2 regions of the Janibacter sp. YB324 genome follow, and region 1 is predicted to be linked to the other one. Evidence: riboswitches for the same ligand, from Rfam matches in the RefSeq annotation. Region 1 holds a riboswitch; the other holds the start of a gene.
What was found. A riboswitch is a leader RNA that binds a small molecule or an ion and turns the genes downstream of it on or off. The one in region 1 is predicted to bind thiamine pyrophosphate.
Positions count from the first base shown of each region.

Region 2: linked by a shared signal. The riboswitch ahead of thiC (phosphomethylpyrimidine synthase ThiC) and the one ahead of H7A72_RS15010 (ECF transporter S component) in region 1 are both predicted to bind thiamine pyrophosphate.

Region 1 covers NZ_CP060120.1:3,048,053-3,054,950, reverse strand. The annotation lists gene H7A72_RS15030 (ABC transporter ATP-binding protein) at 1-724, shown strand, start outside; gene H7A72_RS15025 (ATP-binding cassette domain-containing protein) at 721-1,398, shown strand; gene H7A72_RS15020 (NAD(P)H-quinone oxidoreductase) at 1,488-2,465, opposite strand; gene H7A72_RS15015 (DUF4235 domain-containing protein) at 2,465-2,752, opposite strand; TPP riboswitch at 2,884-2,986, shown strand; gene H7A72_RS15010 (ECF transporter S component) at 3,062-3,706, shown strand; gene H7A72_RS15005 (ATP-binding cassette domain-containing protein) at 3,736-5,958, shown strand; gene H7A72_RS15000 (hypothetical protein) at 5,963-6,559, opposite strand; gene H7A72_RS14995 (PKD domain-containing protein) at 6,556-6,898, opposite strand, start outside.
Region 2 covers NZ_CP060120.1:641,620-648,517, forward strand. The annotation lists gene H7A72_RS03230 (NADP-dependent oxidoreductase) at 1-458, shown strand, start outside; gene H7A72_RS03235 (hypothetical protein) at 468-842, shown strand; gene H7A72_RS03240 (hypothetical protein) at 835-1,338, shown strand; gene H7A72_RS03245 (SRPBCC family protein) at 1,349-1,789, shown strand; gene H7A72_RS03250 (multidrug efflux SMR transporter) at 1,818-2,141, opposite strand; gene H7A72_RS03255 (multidrug efflux SMR transporter) at 2,138-2,476, opposite strand; gene H7A72_RS03260 (DinB family protein) at 2,499-3,023, shown strand; gene thiD (bifunctional hydroxymethylpyrimidine kinase/phosphomethylpyrimidine kinase) at 3,173-4,012, opposite strand; TPP riboswitch at 4,042-4,149, shown strand; gene thiC (phosphomethylpyrimidine synthase ThiC) at 4,147-5,898, shown strand; gene H7A72_RS03275 (MFS transporter) at 5,895-6,898, shown strand, end outside.

The sequences.
Region 1 (6,898 bases):
TCTGCTCGGCCCGAGCGGTGCGGGCAAGTCGACGCTGCTCGCGCTCTTCGGCGGGCTGCTGCGACCGAGCGCCGGCCGGATCCACGTCGGCGACCACGAGCTGTCGGTGATGAGCGAGGCGCAGATCGACGCTTTCCGCTCGGGCGAGGTCGGCATCGTCCTGCAGGGCGCGGCTCGCAACCACCTGCCGTGGCTCACGGCTCGGGGCAATGTCGAGTTCGCCCAGGGGGCCGCGCGGCGCACCGGGCGCACCGTCCCCGCGGTCGACGAGCTGCTCGGCCTGCTCGGGCTCGACGAGGTGGCCGACCGACCGCTCGAGTCGCTCACCCCCGGTCAGCTCCAGCTCGCGGCCCTGGCCGTCGCCCTCGCCTGCGGGCCGGGGCTCCTCCTCGGCGACGAGCCGACGAGCCAGCTCGACCACGACGCCCGCGACGTCGTCCTCGAGGCGATGGCCGAGGTCGGGCGCACGTTCGGCACGACGATCGTCGTCGTCACCCACGACCCCGACGTCGCCAAGGCTTTCCCCCGCACCGTGACCATCCGCGACGGCCGGGCCGGCGGTGAGGGACGCAGCGGCGAGGAGTACTCCGTCGTGGCCGCCGACGGATCGTTGCCGCTGCCGCCGCCGGCACTCGAGGCCTTCCCCCCGGGGACCCTCGTGCGCGTGCACCGCACCGACGACGGGGCCTGGCAGCTCCTCGTCGACGAGGAGGAGGAGCGATGAGCGAGGACCTCGTGCTCGAGGACGTCGCGGTGCGCTACGGCGACGTCGTGGCGGTCGAAGGGGTCCGTGCGGTCGCGCACCCCGGAGAGATCACTGCCGTCACCGGACACTCCGGCGCCGGCAAGACCTCGTTGCTGTGGGCGGTCGGTGGACTGCTCGAGTCAGGCTCGAGCGGGCGGATCCGACTGGGGGAGAGGCAGATCGGTGACGAAGCCGGCTCACGCGATGCCGGTGCCGTGCTCATCCCTCAGGGCAGCGCCCTGGCCGAGGTGCTCACCGCCCGCGGCAACATCGCGGTGCCGCTCGTCGCGGCGGGCATGTCCGGTGGCGACGCCGGCGCGGCCGCTGACCGGGCGCTCGCCTCGGTCGGGCTCCACGAGCACGCGGGCCACCTCGCGGAGGAGCTTTCCGGCGGTCAGCGGCAGCGCGTGGCCGTCGCCCGGGGACTGGCGCTGTCCTCCCTTCGCCTGGCCGCGGGGAGCCTGGTGCTGCTCGCCGACGAACCCACCTCGGAGCTCGACCACGACACCCGCGAGCAGGTCGTCGTGCTGCTGCAGGACATCGCCCGCCGGGGCGGGATCGTCCTGCTCGCCACGCACGACCCCGAGGTCGCCGAGGTCGCGGCCGCCCGCTGGCACCTCGACGACGGCCGCCTCCAGTCTGCATTGCCGTAGGGCAATGCGGGATCCGGTCTGCATTGCCGTTGGGCCATGCGAGAGGGGAGGGTCGCGGGCCGCATTTCCCTCAGGAAATGCGAAGGGTGTCAGGCGGTGAGCAGGATCTTGCCGATGTGACCGCTCGCCTCGAGCTCGCGGTGGGCATCGGCGGCACGCTCGAGCGGGTGGGTGCCCTGGACGATCGGGCGCACGGCGCCGTCCTCGACCAGCGGCCACACGTGCTCGCGGACCGCGGCGACGATCGCCGCCTTTTCCTCGGCGGGACGGGCCCGCAGCGAGGTCGCGATGACCGCGGCCCGCTTGCTCAGCAGCTTGCCGAGGTCGAGCTCGCCCTTGCGGCCACCCATGAGGCCGATGACGACGAGCCGGCCCGATGTCGCCAGCAGGTCGACATTGCGCGGGAGGTACTTGGCCCCCATGAGGTCGAGGACGACGTCGGCCCCGTGACCATCAGTCGCGGCGCGCACCTCCTCGACGAAGTCCTGCTCGCGGTAGTTGACGAGGATCTGCGCGCCGAGGTCGCGGCAGACGTCGAGCTTGGCCTGCGAGCCGGCCGTCACAGCCACCCGCGCACCGGCGGCCGTGGCGAGCTGGATGGCCATCGTCCCGATGCCCGACGATCCGCCGTGGACGAGGAAGACCTCGCCGGGCTGGAGGTTGGCCGTCATGAAGACGTTGGACCAGACCGTGCACGCGACCTCGGGCAACCCCGCGGCATCGGTGAGGGAGACCCCCTTCGGCACGGGCAGCAGCTGCGCCGCCGGGACCCGGACCTGCTCCGCATAGCCGCCACCGTCGACGAGGGCACAGACCTCGTCGCCGACGGACCAGCCCTCGACACCCGGACCGACCTCGCGGATCGTGCCCGAGACCTCGAGGCCCGGCAGCGGCGAGGCGCCCGCGGGCGGCGGGTAGTGCCCGAGCCGCTGCATGACGTCGGCGCGGTTGACCCCGGCGGCCACCATGTCGACGACGACGTCGCCGGGGCCGGCCGTGGGGGCCTCGATCTCGGTGATCTGCAGGACGTCGGCGTCTCCGGGCTCGGTGATGGAGATGCCGCGCATCAGGAGACCTTGTCCAGCTCTCCCTCGACGGACTGCATGGCCTCGGGGAGGTGACCCGCGGACTTCTTGTAGAAGCTCGCCGCCTGGCGGGTGGCCATGGTGCGGGCCAGACCCATCGCGAGGCCGGCGAGGGCGGCGAAGGCAATGGCCTCGCCGACGGGGTTCTCCGGGTTGTTGGGGTCGATCGTCTCGCCCTTGCCCATGCGCGACCACGCGATGGAGATGACCTTGTTGGCGACGATGCCGGCGATGATCGCCGAGCCGGTGCCCAGCACCTTCCAGACCATGTTGCCCACGAGACGTCCTTTCGTACACACACGCTGCGGAGGTGGCGGCGGTCGCCGCCACCCGATACGTCTCCAACCCTGCCACAGACGTGCACCCCGGACCGCCCGTCGGCCCACGCGGCTATGCTGGCCGGGCACGACAGGGGAGCGCATCAGCGCTGAGAGTGCGGGCGACCGCAGACCCTCGTACCTGATCCGGCTAGCACCGGCGTAGGGAGTCGAGTCTCAGGGACCTCGTCGGCGCACGGCCCGTGGCCGGGTGTCGGCGCAGATCCCTCCCTGTGGAACCCACACAGGAGAAGCATCAGCATGACCACCACCAAGACGCCGGCCGCGTCCCGCGCCGGCACCGTCCTCGCCACCCGCCCCCTCATGGGCTGGCGCACCGTCGACCTGCTGACCGTCGCCTTCCTCGGCGTGGCCTTCGGCGTCGCCTACTGGGGCTACGGACTGCTCTACAACGGACCCATCTCCGCCCTCGGCCTGGCCTTCCAGCCGCTCTTCGGGCTCTTCGTCGGGTTCTGGTTCATCGCCGGCGTCGTCGGCGGACTGGTCGTGCGCCGGCCCGGCGCCGCCATCGCCTGCGAGCTCATCGCCGCGACCGTATCCGCGCTCTTCGGCAACCAGTGGGGGGTCACGACGGTCGTCTCCGGCCTGGCCCAGGGGATCGGCGCCGAGCTGGCCTTCGCGATCTTCGCCTACAAGGCCTTCGGCCCGGCCGTCGCGCTGCTCTCCGGTGCGCTGTCGGCGCCGCTGGAGTGGATCTACGAGATCTACTGGTACTTCGTCGACTGGACCTGGGCGTGGAAGCTCGCCTACCTGCCCCTCATGGTCGTCTCCGGGGTCGTTGTCGCCGGGCTCGGCGGCTGGCTGCTCACCCGCGCGCTGGCGCAGGCCGGTGCGCTCAACCCCTTCCCGCCCGGCCAGGAGGTCCTCGAGCGGAGGGCCGTCTGATCCACGATCGGACGAAGGGGGCAGCCCCCGTGGGCGTCGACGTCACCGGTCGGGGCGAGGTCGTCGTCCGCGACCTCACGTGGCGGCCCGTCGGCCGACGCGAGCCCGTGCTGCGCGAGCTCGACCTCACGCTGCGCCCTGGCGAGCGGGTCCTGCTCGTCGGGCCGAGCGGGTCCGGCAAGTCGACCCTGCTCCGGGCCCTCGCCGGTCTGCTGCTCACCGTCGACTCCGGTGACCTCGTCGGCGAGGTACGGGTCGACGGGGCCGCGCCCGGCGAGCGTCCCGGTGCGGTCGGGCTCGTGCTCCAGGAGCCCGGCTCCGGCACGGTCGCGGCGACCGTGGGGCGCGATGTCGCCTTCGGGTTGGAAAACGTCGGCGTGCCCGCTGGCGACATGCCGGCTGTCGTCGACCGCTGCCTGGCCGCTGTGGGGCTGGGGGACCTGCCGCGCTCGACCCCGACCGGCGCCCTCTCCGGCGGCCAGACCCAGCGGCTCGCGCTCGCCGGTGCCCTCGCCCTCCAGCCCGCCCTCCTCCTGCTCGACGAGCCGACCGCAATGCTCGACGCAGACTCGGCCGCCCGGGTCCGCGACGCCGTCGTCACCGGCGCGGCCGGTCTGACGACGGTCGTCGTCGAGCACCGGATCGAGCCCTGGCTCGAGCACGTCGACCGGGTGCTCGTCCTCGGCCGCGACGGGCGGATCCACCACGACGGGTCGGCCGCCGAGGTGCTGGCCGAGCACGGTGAGACGCTGGCCGCCGACGGCATCTGGGTGCCGGGTGTGCCGGCTCCTGAGCCGCTGACGATCGACCTCGGCCCCCTCGCCCGTGCGGTCGAGCCCCGGGCGACGCTGCTCACGAGCCAACCGCTCGTTGTCGAGCGAGCGCGCAACCACCTCGATGGCAGCAGCGAGGTGACGACCGCGCTCGTCACCGACGCGCCGCTCTCCCCGGCCGCGGGCCGGGCCACCGCGCTCGTCGGACCCAGCGGTGGGGGCAAGTCGACGTGGCTGGCGGCGCTCGGCGGGCTGGTGGCGCCGTCGTCGGGACGGGTGCTCGCCGACGGACGGTCGGTCGGGGACCTGCCCGCCACCGAGATCGCCCACCTCGTCGGGTGGGTGCCGCAGTGGAGCTCCAGCGCGCTGCTCGCCCGCACCGTGCTCGACGAGGTGCTGCTCACCGGCCGCACCCTCGGCACCGCTGACGAAGGGGAGGCCCGTCGCCTCCTCGAGGTCCTCGGGCTGGAGCACCTCGAGCGGGCCGACCCGCAGACTCTCTCCGGTGGCGAGCAGCGTCGGCTGGCCGTCGCGGCCGCGCTGGCCCACGGCCCGGCCGTGGCCCTCGCGGACGAGCCGACGGTCGGTCAGGACCGTGGCACGTGGGCGGCCGTCGTCGGCCTGCTCACCGCCCACCGTGACCGCGGCGGTGCTGTCGTCGCCGCCACGCACGACCCCGACCTCGTCTCACTCGTCGACGAGGTGCGGCAGGTGCGTCCGCCGGAGACCGAGCCGTCCCGGGAGACGCCACGGGCCGTGCTGTCCGCGTGCGGGCCGCTCGCGCTCTTCGCCGCGGCCGCGATCCCCATGGCGGCCGCCGTCCTCTCACCCGGGTGGCGGGTCTCGCTCGTGATCCTGGGCCTCCTCGTACTAGGCGCCGTCGTGGGCCTGAGCAACCTGCCCGGCCGCGGCGCCGGCTGGACCGTCCAGGGCCGGTGGCGCGGTCTGGCGATCCGACTCGTCCCCGCCCTCGTCGGCGGTCTCGGCGTCGGCTGGTCGACCTGGTTGCTCGGGTCACGTGACGTCGAGGTCGCGCTCTCGGCGGCGCTGCGACTCCTCGTCATCGTCGTGCCCTCGGCGATTCTCCTCGCCTTCGTCGACCCCGACGACCTCGCCGACCACCTGGGCCAGCGGCTCCGGCTGCCGGCCCGCCCGGTCGTCGCGCTGGGCGCGGCGTTGCAGCGGGTGCAGACCTTCGGTGCGGCGTGGACCGAGGTCGGCTGGGCGCGACGGTTGCGGGGCCAGGGCGTGACCTGGCGCTCGCCGCGCAGTGTCGTGGCGCACCTGTGGGCCTCGACCTTCGGGATGCTGCTGCGCTCGCTCGGTTCCGCGGCCACGCTCGCCGTGGCGATGGACGCTCGTGGCTTCGCCGGCGCCGGTCGGCGCACCTGGGCCACCCGGGCCCCGTGGCGCGCGGCCGACACGGTGGTCGTGCTCGCCTCGCTCGTGACGGTCGTCGTCGCGCTGCTCGCCCGCTGACCGCTCAGCAGGAGCCCTTGATGTCCTCCTGCCAAGCGATCCGCCAGGCGTCGGCGTTGGGCCAGCTGCGGTTGAGCACGTGGAAGCTCACCGGTCGTGGCCCCTTGCCCTCCGAGCCCTTGACCTTGGTCCCGGAGGCGTTGACGAGGTGGGTGCCGCTCTCGTCGATGCAGGCCCTGACCTTGACGAAGGGAGGGATGGCCGTGCCCTTGATCGGGGCCGGGTCGAGGTCGATCTTCGTCGCGGTCGGGTCACCCACGAGCTTCGTCTCGCCCTGGCGGGTCTGCTTGTCGACGGTCAGCTCGGCCGCGTCGGCGAGGATGGCCGTCGCCTCGGTGCCCTCGGCGAAGCCGATGGAGGTCTCGGTGGTGTAGTGGTCGGGCTGGGCGAGGATGGTGTTGCGGCCGCTCACCCACTGGTAGACGCGCTGACGCGCGCGGTCGGAGGCGACGTCGTCGGCGTCCACCGACGTCGTCTGGCTCTGGTCGACGAGGTCGGGTGGCAGGTGCTCGTCCTCGCGATCACCGTCACCGCAGCCGGCGAGGACCACCCCGATGGCCAGCACCACGGCCAGGTGCCCTCCGCGACGGGGTCGGGTCACTTGTTGACCACCTGGTTCTCGCCGATACGGATCCACAGCGACTGCTTGAACTCGGTCTGCATGCGGCCTTCGCCGTTGGCATCCCGGTAGTTGATGTTCCAGTAGGTCGTGATGCGCACGAGGTAGTTACCGGGCTTCTTGTACTTGTGACCGCAGTCGGGCGTCTGCTCGGCCTTGCGCCGGGCGAAGGGCTCGCTCTTGCCGCAGGTGATCGACGTCCCGTCGCCCATCTCCCACTTGACGTGGGTCACGCCGGCGTCGACGTAGTAGCCGGTGTCGGGGTCCTCGACGAGCGGCGGGTCCCACTGCGAGTCGAACAGGGCGCGGGGCCACATCCAC
Region 2 (6,898 bases), 960 kb from region 1:
GTGGCGTCGGCTTCGCCGCCGCCCAGCTGGCGATCGCCGCAGGGGCCACGGTCGTCGGCACCGCGTCGACGGCCAACCACGACAAGCTGCGCGACATCGGCGTGACGCCGGTGGAGTACGGCGACGGGCTCGAGGAGCGGCTGCGCGAGGTGGCGCCCGAGGGCTTCGACGCGGTCGCCGACTTCGTCGGTGGCGTCCTCGACGTCAGCCGCGCGATGCTGCGCGACGGCGGACGCCTCGCGTCGATCACCGACCCCACCGTCGAGGAGCACGGCGGCCGTTGGGTGTGGGTGCGACCTGACGGCGCACGCCTGGCCGACCTGCTCGACGAGGTCGCCGCCGGCCGACTGCGGGTCGACGTCGACCGGACCTTCACCCTCGAGGACGTGCCGCAGGCCTTCGCGGCCAGCCAGTCCGGGGCCGCCCGCGGCAAGCTCGTCATCGAGGTCGCCGACTAGGGTGCGACCATGCCGCCGATGACCATCCGCTACAGCCGCCCCATGGCGATCGCCTTCGTCGTCCTGGGCGTGCTCATCGCGCTCGTGTCCTTGCTCACCTCCGCCTGGGTGACCGTCGCGGCGGGCACCGTGCTCGCGATCCTGGGCATCCTCCAGCTGATCAACCCCGCGGTGCGGATCGACCCGCACGAGGTGCGCATGTGCAACCCGCTCGGCATGACCCTGCGCCGCCTCCCGATCAGCGAGCCCCGCGACCTCGTGGTCGACGGCACGCAGCTCCTCCACGTGCCCACCGGCAAGCGGGCCGCCTCGCTCGGCTTCGGCGTGCACCGGCCCGACGTCGAGGCGTTGCGGCGCGTGGTGCCCGTCGTCCCGCGTGGCTGAGTCCACCGACCGGCGCGAGCTGCGACGGCGCCAGTACCTGTCGCTGGGGCTGGGCGAGCTCGTGGCGGCGGGCGTCTTCGGCGGCGTGGCCACCTGGTACGGCGCCGACCTGGGTGCGGATGGCCGCCTGGCGGTCCTCGGCGCCATGGGCCCGCTCGTCCTCGTGCTCGTCGCCGCCGGCGTCTACTGGCTGCTCGCCCGACGCTGGGTCGGCGTGACGCCCATGCCACGCGCGCTCGCCCTGACCTACGTCGGTCTCGGGGTGCTCGCCGCGCTGCTCCTCGCCGGTGGACTCGTCGTGACCCTCGTCGCGGCCCCCTCCACCGGGTGGCTCGTCCTGCTGCTCCTCGTCTGGGCCTTCGGGGTCGTCGAGCTGGTCAACTACTCGCTGCGCCGGTTGGCCTTCCCTGTCGCCAGGTGGTGGTCGGGTGTGGCGCAGGGGCGCACCCCGCAGCTGGCCCGCGATGTCCGAGCAGGCCTGGGCGAGCGCCCCTAGAGTGGCGGGCATGGACGAGACCAAGGTCGTCACCGCATCCACCACCATCGCCGCCGCACCCGAGGCGGTCTTCGAGGAGATCGCCGACCCCGCCCGCCAGCTCGCGTGGGACGGCAACGACAACCTCGCTCGTTCGGCCGAGGGCCAGCGGGTGCACGCCGTCGGCGACGTCTTCGTCACGACGACGACCGGGGGCAACGACCGCTACAACCACGTCGTCGACTTCGAGGAGGGGCGTCGCATCGCCTGGCGCCCGGCGGCGCAGGGGGAGACCCCCTTCGGCCACCAGTGGGGGTGGGAGCTCACCCCGACCGACGACGGCGGCACCGAGGTGACCCACACCTACGACTGGCGCGAGCTGACCGACGAGTCGCGCTACGAGCGAGCCCGCAACACGACGGAGGGCAACCTGCGCGCCTCCCTCGACCGGCTCGCCGCGCTCTTCGGCTGACGCGTCGCACCGGCTGAGGGTCACTCGGTCAGTGCCCGCCGCCGAGCTCGAGCAGCAGCACACCGACCATGATCAGGCCGATCCCGGCGACCATCCGCCGGGTGAGGGCCTCCCCGAAGAGCACGCGCGAGCCGATGGCCGTCAGCGCGACCCCGGCCGCGGCCCACGTCCCGTAGGCGACGCCGAGCGGCATGCCGTGCGCGAGACTCGTCGACAGCCCGACGAAGGCCGTGACGTAGCCCAGCGCGACGGCGGCGTACCACCGAGGGCCGCCATGGACCGCCAGGCGCAGCGAGAGCGTCCCCGCGACCTCGGCCGCCACGGCGACGACGAGCCACGCCCATGCCGTCATGGCGACGCCTCCGGCTCGTGCGGGGCGCCTGTCTCCACGAGCAGGACGCCCCCGATGACGAGGACGACGCCCAGTCCCATGAGCGGGGTGAAGGTCTCGTCGAGCAGCAGGGTCGACAGGAGCGTCGTCAGGGCGACACCGCAGGCCGACCAGATCCCGTAGGCGATGCCCAAGGGCATGCCCCGTCGGAGCGCGACGGCGAGCAGGCCGAAGGACGCGACGTAGCCGGCGACGACGACGGCGTAGAGCACGGGCCGGTCGAGGGCCGCCTTGAGGCTCAGTGTGGCCGCGACCTCGCAGACGATGGCGGCGGCGAGCAGCAGCCAGGTCGTCATGCCCCGAGCCTAGGCTGGATGCATGAGCACCGCGCCGCCCGCCGACCACGACTCCCGGGACTGGACCTTCGTCGTCGACGACGGGTGCGACGAGTGCGGCTACACCCCGCACGACCCGGCCGCGACGAGTGACCGGCTCCTCGCCGCGGTGCCCCGCTGGGCCGCGGCACTGCAACGCCCGGGGGCGAGCGAGCGGCCTGCCCCGGGGGTGTGGTCGCCCCTCGAGTACGCCTGCCACGCGCGTGACCTGGTCCGGGTCCTCGGCGATCGGGTGAGCGCCGTGCTCGCCCGGGAGGGCGCCCCCTTCGCGGACTACGACGGGGAGGCTGAGGCCGTGCGCCAGGAGTTCTGGGCCAGTGACCCGCGCGTCGCGGCCCGACAGGTCGCCGAGGAGACCGAGCGCACCGTCGCCGTCCTCGACGGGGTGCGAGGTGACGCGTGGGAGCGCGCAGGCACCCGTGGGGACGGCGCGCCCTTCACGATCGCCGGCCTGTGCCGCTACCTGCTCCACGACGTGGAGCACCACCTGCACGACGTCGCGGCCTGAGCGAGGGTGCCGGGTGCTCAGCTCGGCTGGTCGGCCTGGCACTGCGCGATGGCCAGACCGATGCCCTCCTCGAGGATCGTGAAGTCGGCCTCGGTGAGGTAGCCGATGGACCGGGCCGTCCGGCCCTGCGGGTTGTGGTGAAGGTCTGGTCAGGGGATGGTCTGGCTCCATCGGGCGAGTTCGTGGAAGTGGTGCACCGGCCCGGCCCCCGACCCGACGTCGAGCGACTCGCCGTGGCGCAGTGCCTCGGTGAGCCAGCCGCGTGCCTCGCGGACCGCCGGCAGCCACCCGTCGTGGCGCGGGCGAAGGGCGGCGATCGCCGAGCTGAGCGTGCACCCCGTGCCGTGGGTGGCGGTCGTCGCGATCCGCGGTCCGCGCAGCTCGCTCGTGCCGCGCTCGTCGTGCCACACGTCGACCGACTCGGTGCCGTCGAGGTGGCCGCCCTTGAGCAGGACGCGACGTGCGCCCAGTGCCCGGAGCGCGGTGGCCTGCTCGGGCAGCTCGGCGGCGGACCCGGCCGGCGGCTGGTCGAGGAGCACTCCGGCCTCGGGCACATTGGGCGTGATGACATCCGCGCGGGGGAGCAGGGCCCGCACGGCGTCGACCGCGTCGGGCGAGAGCAGCCGCGAGCCGGAGGTCGAGACCATCACCGGGTCGAGGACGACCGGTGTCGCGGCCAGTGGGCCGCTCGCCAGCAGTTCGTGGACGTTCGCGACGAGCGCGGCGGAAGCGAGCATCCCGACCTTGACGACGTCGATGCGCACGTCGGCGACGAGTGTCTCGACCTGGGCGCGCACGACGTCGACGGGCACCTCGTGCACGTGCGTCACGCCACGGGTCGACTGCGCCGTGAGGGCGGTGATGACGCACGTGCCGTAGGCGCCCAGGGCGCTGAAGGTCTTGAGGTCCGCCTGGACCCCGGCGCCGCCCGAAGGGTCCGACCCGGCGATCGAGAGGGCGACCGGAGGGCGGGGCAGAGGGGCAGCCATGCCGTCACCGTAGCCATGTGGTTGTATCGAGGCACCCCCGCGGGAGCCCGGGCACGGGCTGAGATCGGACTGCTGCCGTCCGGACCGTCTGAACCTGTCCGGATCATGCCGGCGAAGGAAGAGGAGGCGCCCGCGTGCGCACACCCGAAGAGTCCGAGCTCCACCCGCAGCACCGTCGCGAGGAGGTCGTCGACCCCCACGACCCGTCGGTGCGGGTCGCGGTCACCGCGATCTCGCTGGCCGACAGCCCCGACGGCACCGCCAACGACGACGTCGTCGTCTACCGCACGAGCGGACCCGGTGCCGACCCCGCGGTCGGTCTGCCCGACCACCGCGGTGCGTGGATCACCGGCCGCGGCGACGTCGAGCCCTACGAAGGGAGATCCCGTCACCTCGCCGACGACGGCCGCGCGGCCCAGCGACGCGGTGGCGCCACGGCGGCGTGGCGTGGACCGGAGCGTCGCCCCCTTCGTGCCGTGGCCGGCAGCGCAGTGACCCAGATGCACTACGCCAGACGCGGTGAGATCACCGCCGAGATGCGCTATGCCGCACTGCGAGAAGGCTGCTCGCCCGAGCTCGTCCGCGACGAGGTGGCCGCCGGCCGGGCGATCATCCCGGCCAACGTCAACCACCCGGAGTCCGAGCCGATGGTCATCGGCCGGGCCTTCCTCACGAAGATCAACGCCAACATCGGCAACTCGGCCGTCACCTCCTCGATCGCCGAAGAGGTCGACAAGCTCACCTGGGCCACCCGGTGGGGCGCCGACACGGTCATGGACCTGTCGACCGGCGACGACATCCACACCACGCGCGAGTGGATCCTGCGCAACAGCCCCGTGCCGATCGGCACCGTGCCGATCTACCAGGCCCTCGAAAAGGTGGACGGGAGAGCGGAGGACCTCACGTGGGAGATCTTCCGGGACACGGTCATCGAGCAGTGCGAGCAGGGCGTCGACTACATGACGATCCACGCCGGGGTGCGGCTCGCCTTCGTCCCGCTGACGGCCGAGCGGGTGACGGGCATCGTCTCCCGCGGCGGGTCGATCATGGCCGGCTGGTGCCTGGCCCACCACGAGGAGTCCTTCCTCTGGACGCACTTCGACGAGCTGTGCGAGATCTTCGCGCGCTACGACGTCGCCTTCTCCCTCGGTGACGGGCTGCGACCGGGGTCGGTCGCCGACGCCAACGACGAGGCGCAGCTCGCCGAGCTGCGGGTGCTCGGCGAGCTGACCCGGCGAGCGTGGGAGCACGACGTGCAGGTCATGGTCGAAGGCCCGGGGCACGTGCCGCTCCACCTCGTCAAGGACAACGTCGACCTCGAGCAGGAGTGGTGCCACGGGGCGCCCTTCTACACGCTGGGCCCGCTCGTCACCGACATCGCGCCCGGCTACGACCACATCACCTCCGCGATCGGGGCCACCGAGATCGCCCGCCACGGCACGGCGATGCTCTGCTACGTCACGCCCAAGGAGCACCTCGGTCTGCCGGACCGTGACGACGTGCGCACCGGTGTGGTCACCTACAAGATCGCGGCGCACGCCGCCGACCTGGCCAAGGGGCACCCGCGAGCGCGTGAGCGCGACGACGCCCTGAGTCGCGCCCGCTTCGAGTTCCGCTGGCACGACCAGTTCGCGCTCTCCCTCGACCCGCCGCGGGCCATGGCCTTCCACGACGAGACCCTGCCGGCGGAGCCGGCCAAGACCGCGCACTTCTGCTCGATGTGCGGGCCGAAGTTCTGCTCCATGCGGATCAGCCAGGACATCCGCGATGCCTACGGGTCGGGTGCGGCCCAGCAGGCCATCGTCGAGGCCGGCATGGCAGCGAAGTCGCGCCAGTTCGTCGAGCTCGGCTCGAGCGTCTACGTGCGCGAGGGTCCCACCCGATGAGTCTCGTGCCCGGTCTGCCCCCGACCGGTCGCGCGGCCGTGCGCGCCGGGATCGTCGGCAACTACGTCGACCAGATCAACATCTTCCTGCCCGTCGTCGCCCTCGCCCCGGCGCTGGCGACCCTCGCCGGGCCGCACGCGGGCGTCACCGCGGGCGCCGTCGTCATCGTCGCGACCCTCCTCGGTCGACCCATCGGCGCGATGCTCTTCGGGCGCATCGCCGACCGCGTCGGCCGCACCCGCACCACCCAGCTGGCGATCGGCGGCACCGCCGCGTGCAGCCTGGCGATCGCGGCGGTCCCGACGCACGAGAGCATCGGCGTCGCGGCCATCACCGCCGTCGTCGTCCTGCGCTTCGTCGGTGGTGCCTTCCTCGCCGGCGAGTACACCTCGGCGATCCCGCTCGCCATGGAGTGGTCGGTCCCGCGGCGGCGGGGTCTGGTGTCCGGGCTGATCATGTCGATGGCGCCCTGGGCGCAGTCGACGATCGCCTTCGTCACGGCCGGCCTGCTCGCCGTGCTCGGTCCGACCGACTACGCCGCGTGGGGCTGGCGGGTGTCCTTCGTCTGCGGCGGCCTGGCGAGCCTGGCCCTCCTGGCCTACTACTCCGCACGGGTCGCCGATGCGCCGCAGGTCGTGCGGCAGCGCGAGCAGGCCGACGAAGGGCGGGCCCCCGCCGCTGTCGGTCTGCGCGCCGTCCTCGGCGGTGCGCACGCAGGTGCCTTCTGGCAGATGTTCGGTCTGATGAGCGGCCTGTGGCTCATGACCAACATGGTCGTCATCCTCGCGACCGGTCGGCTGTCGACCGACCTGGGGATGGGCGGCGGAGAGGTCGCGCTCGTCATGGGCCTGGCCGCGGTCGCCCAGGCCCTTGTCATGTCGCTCACCGGTCACTGGTCGACCCTCGTCGGGCGGCGACGCTTCCTCGTCGGATGGGGGCTGGCCGCCGCGGTCGTCGCACCCCTGCTGTGGGCGGGCACGATGGCGACGCAGGTCGTGCC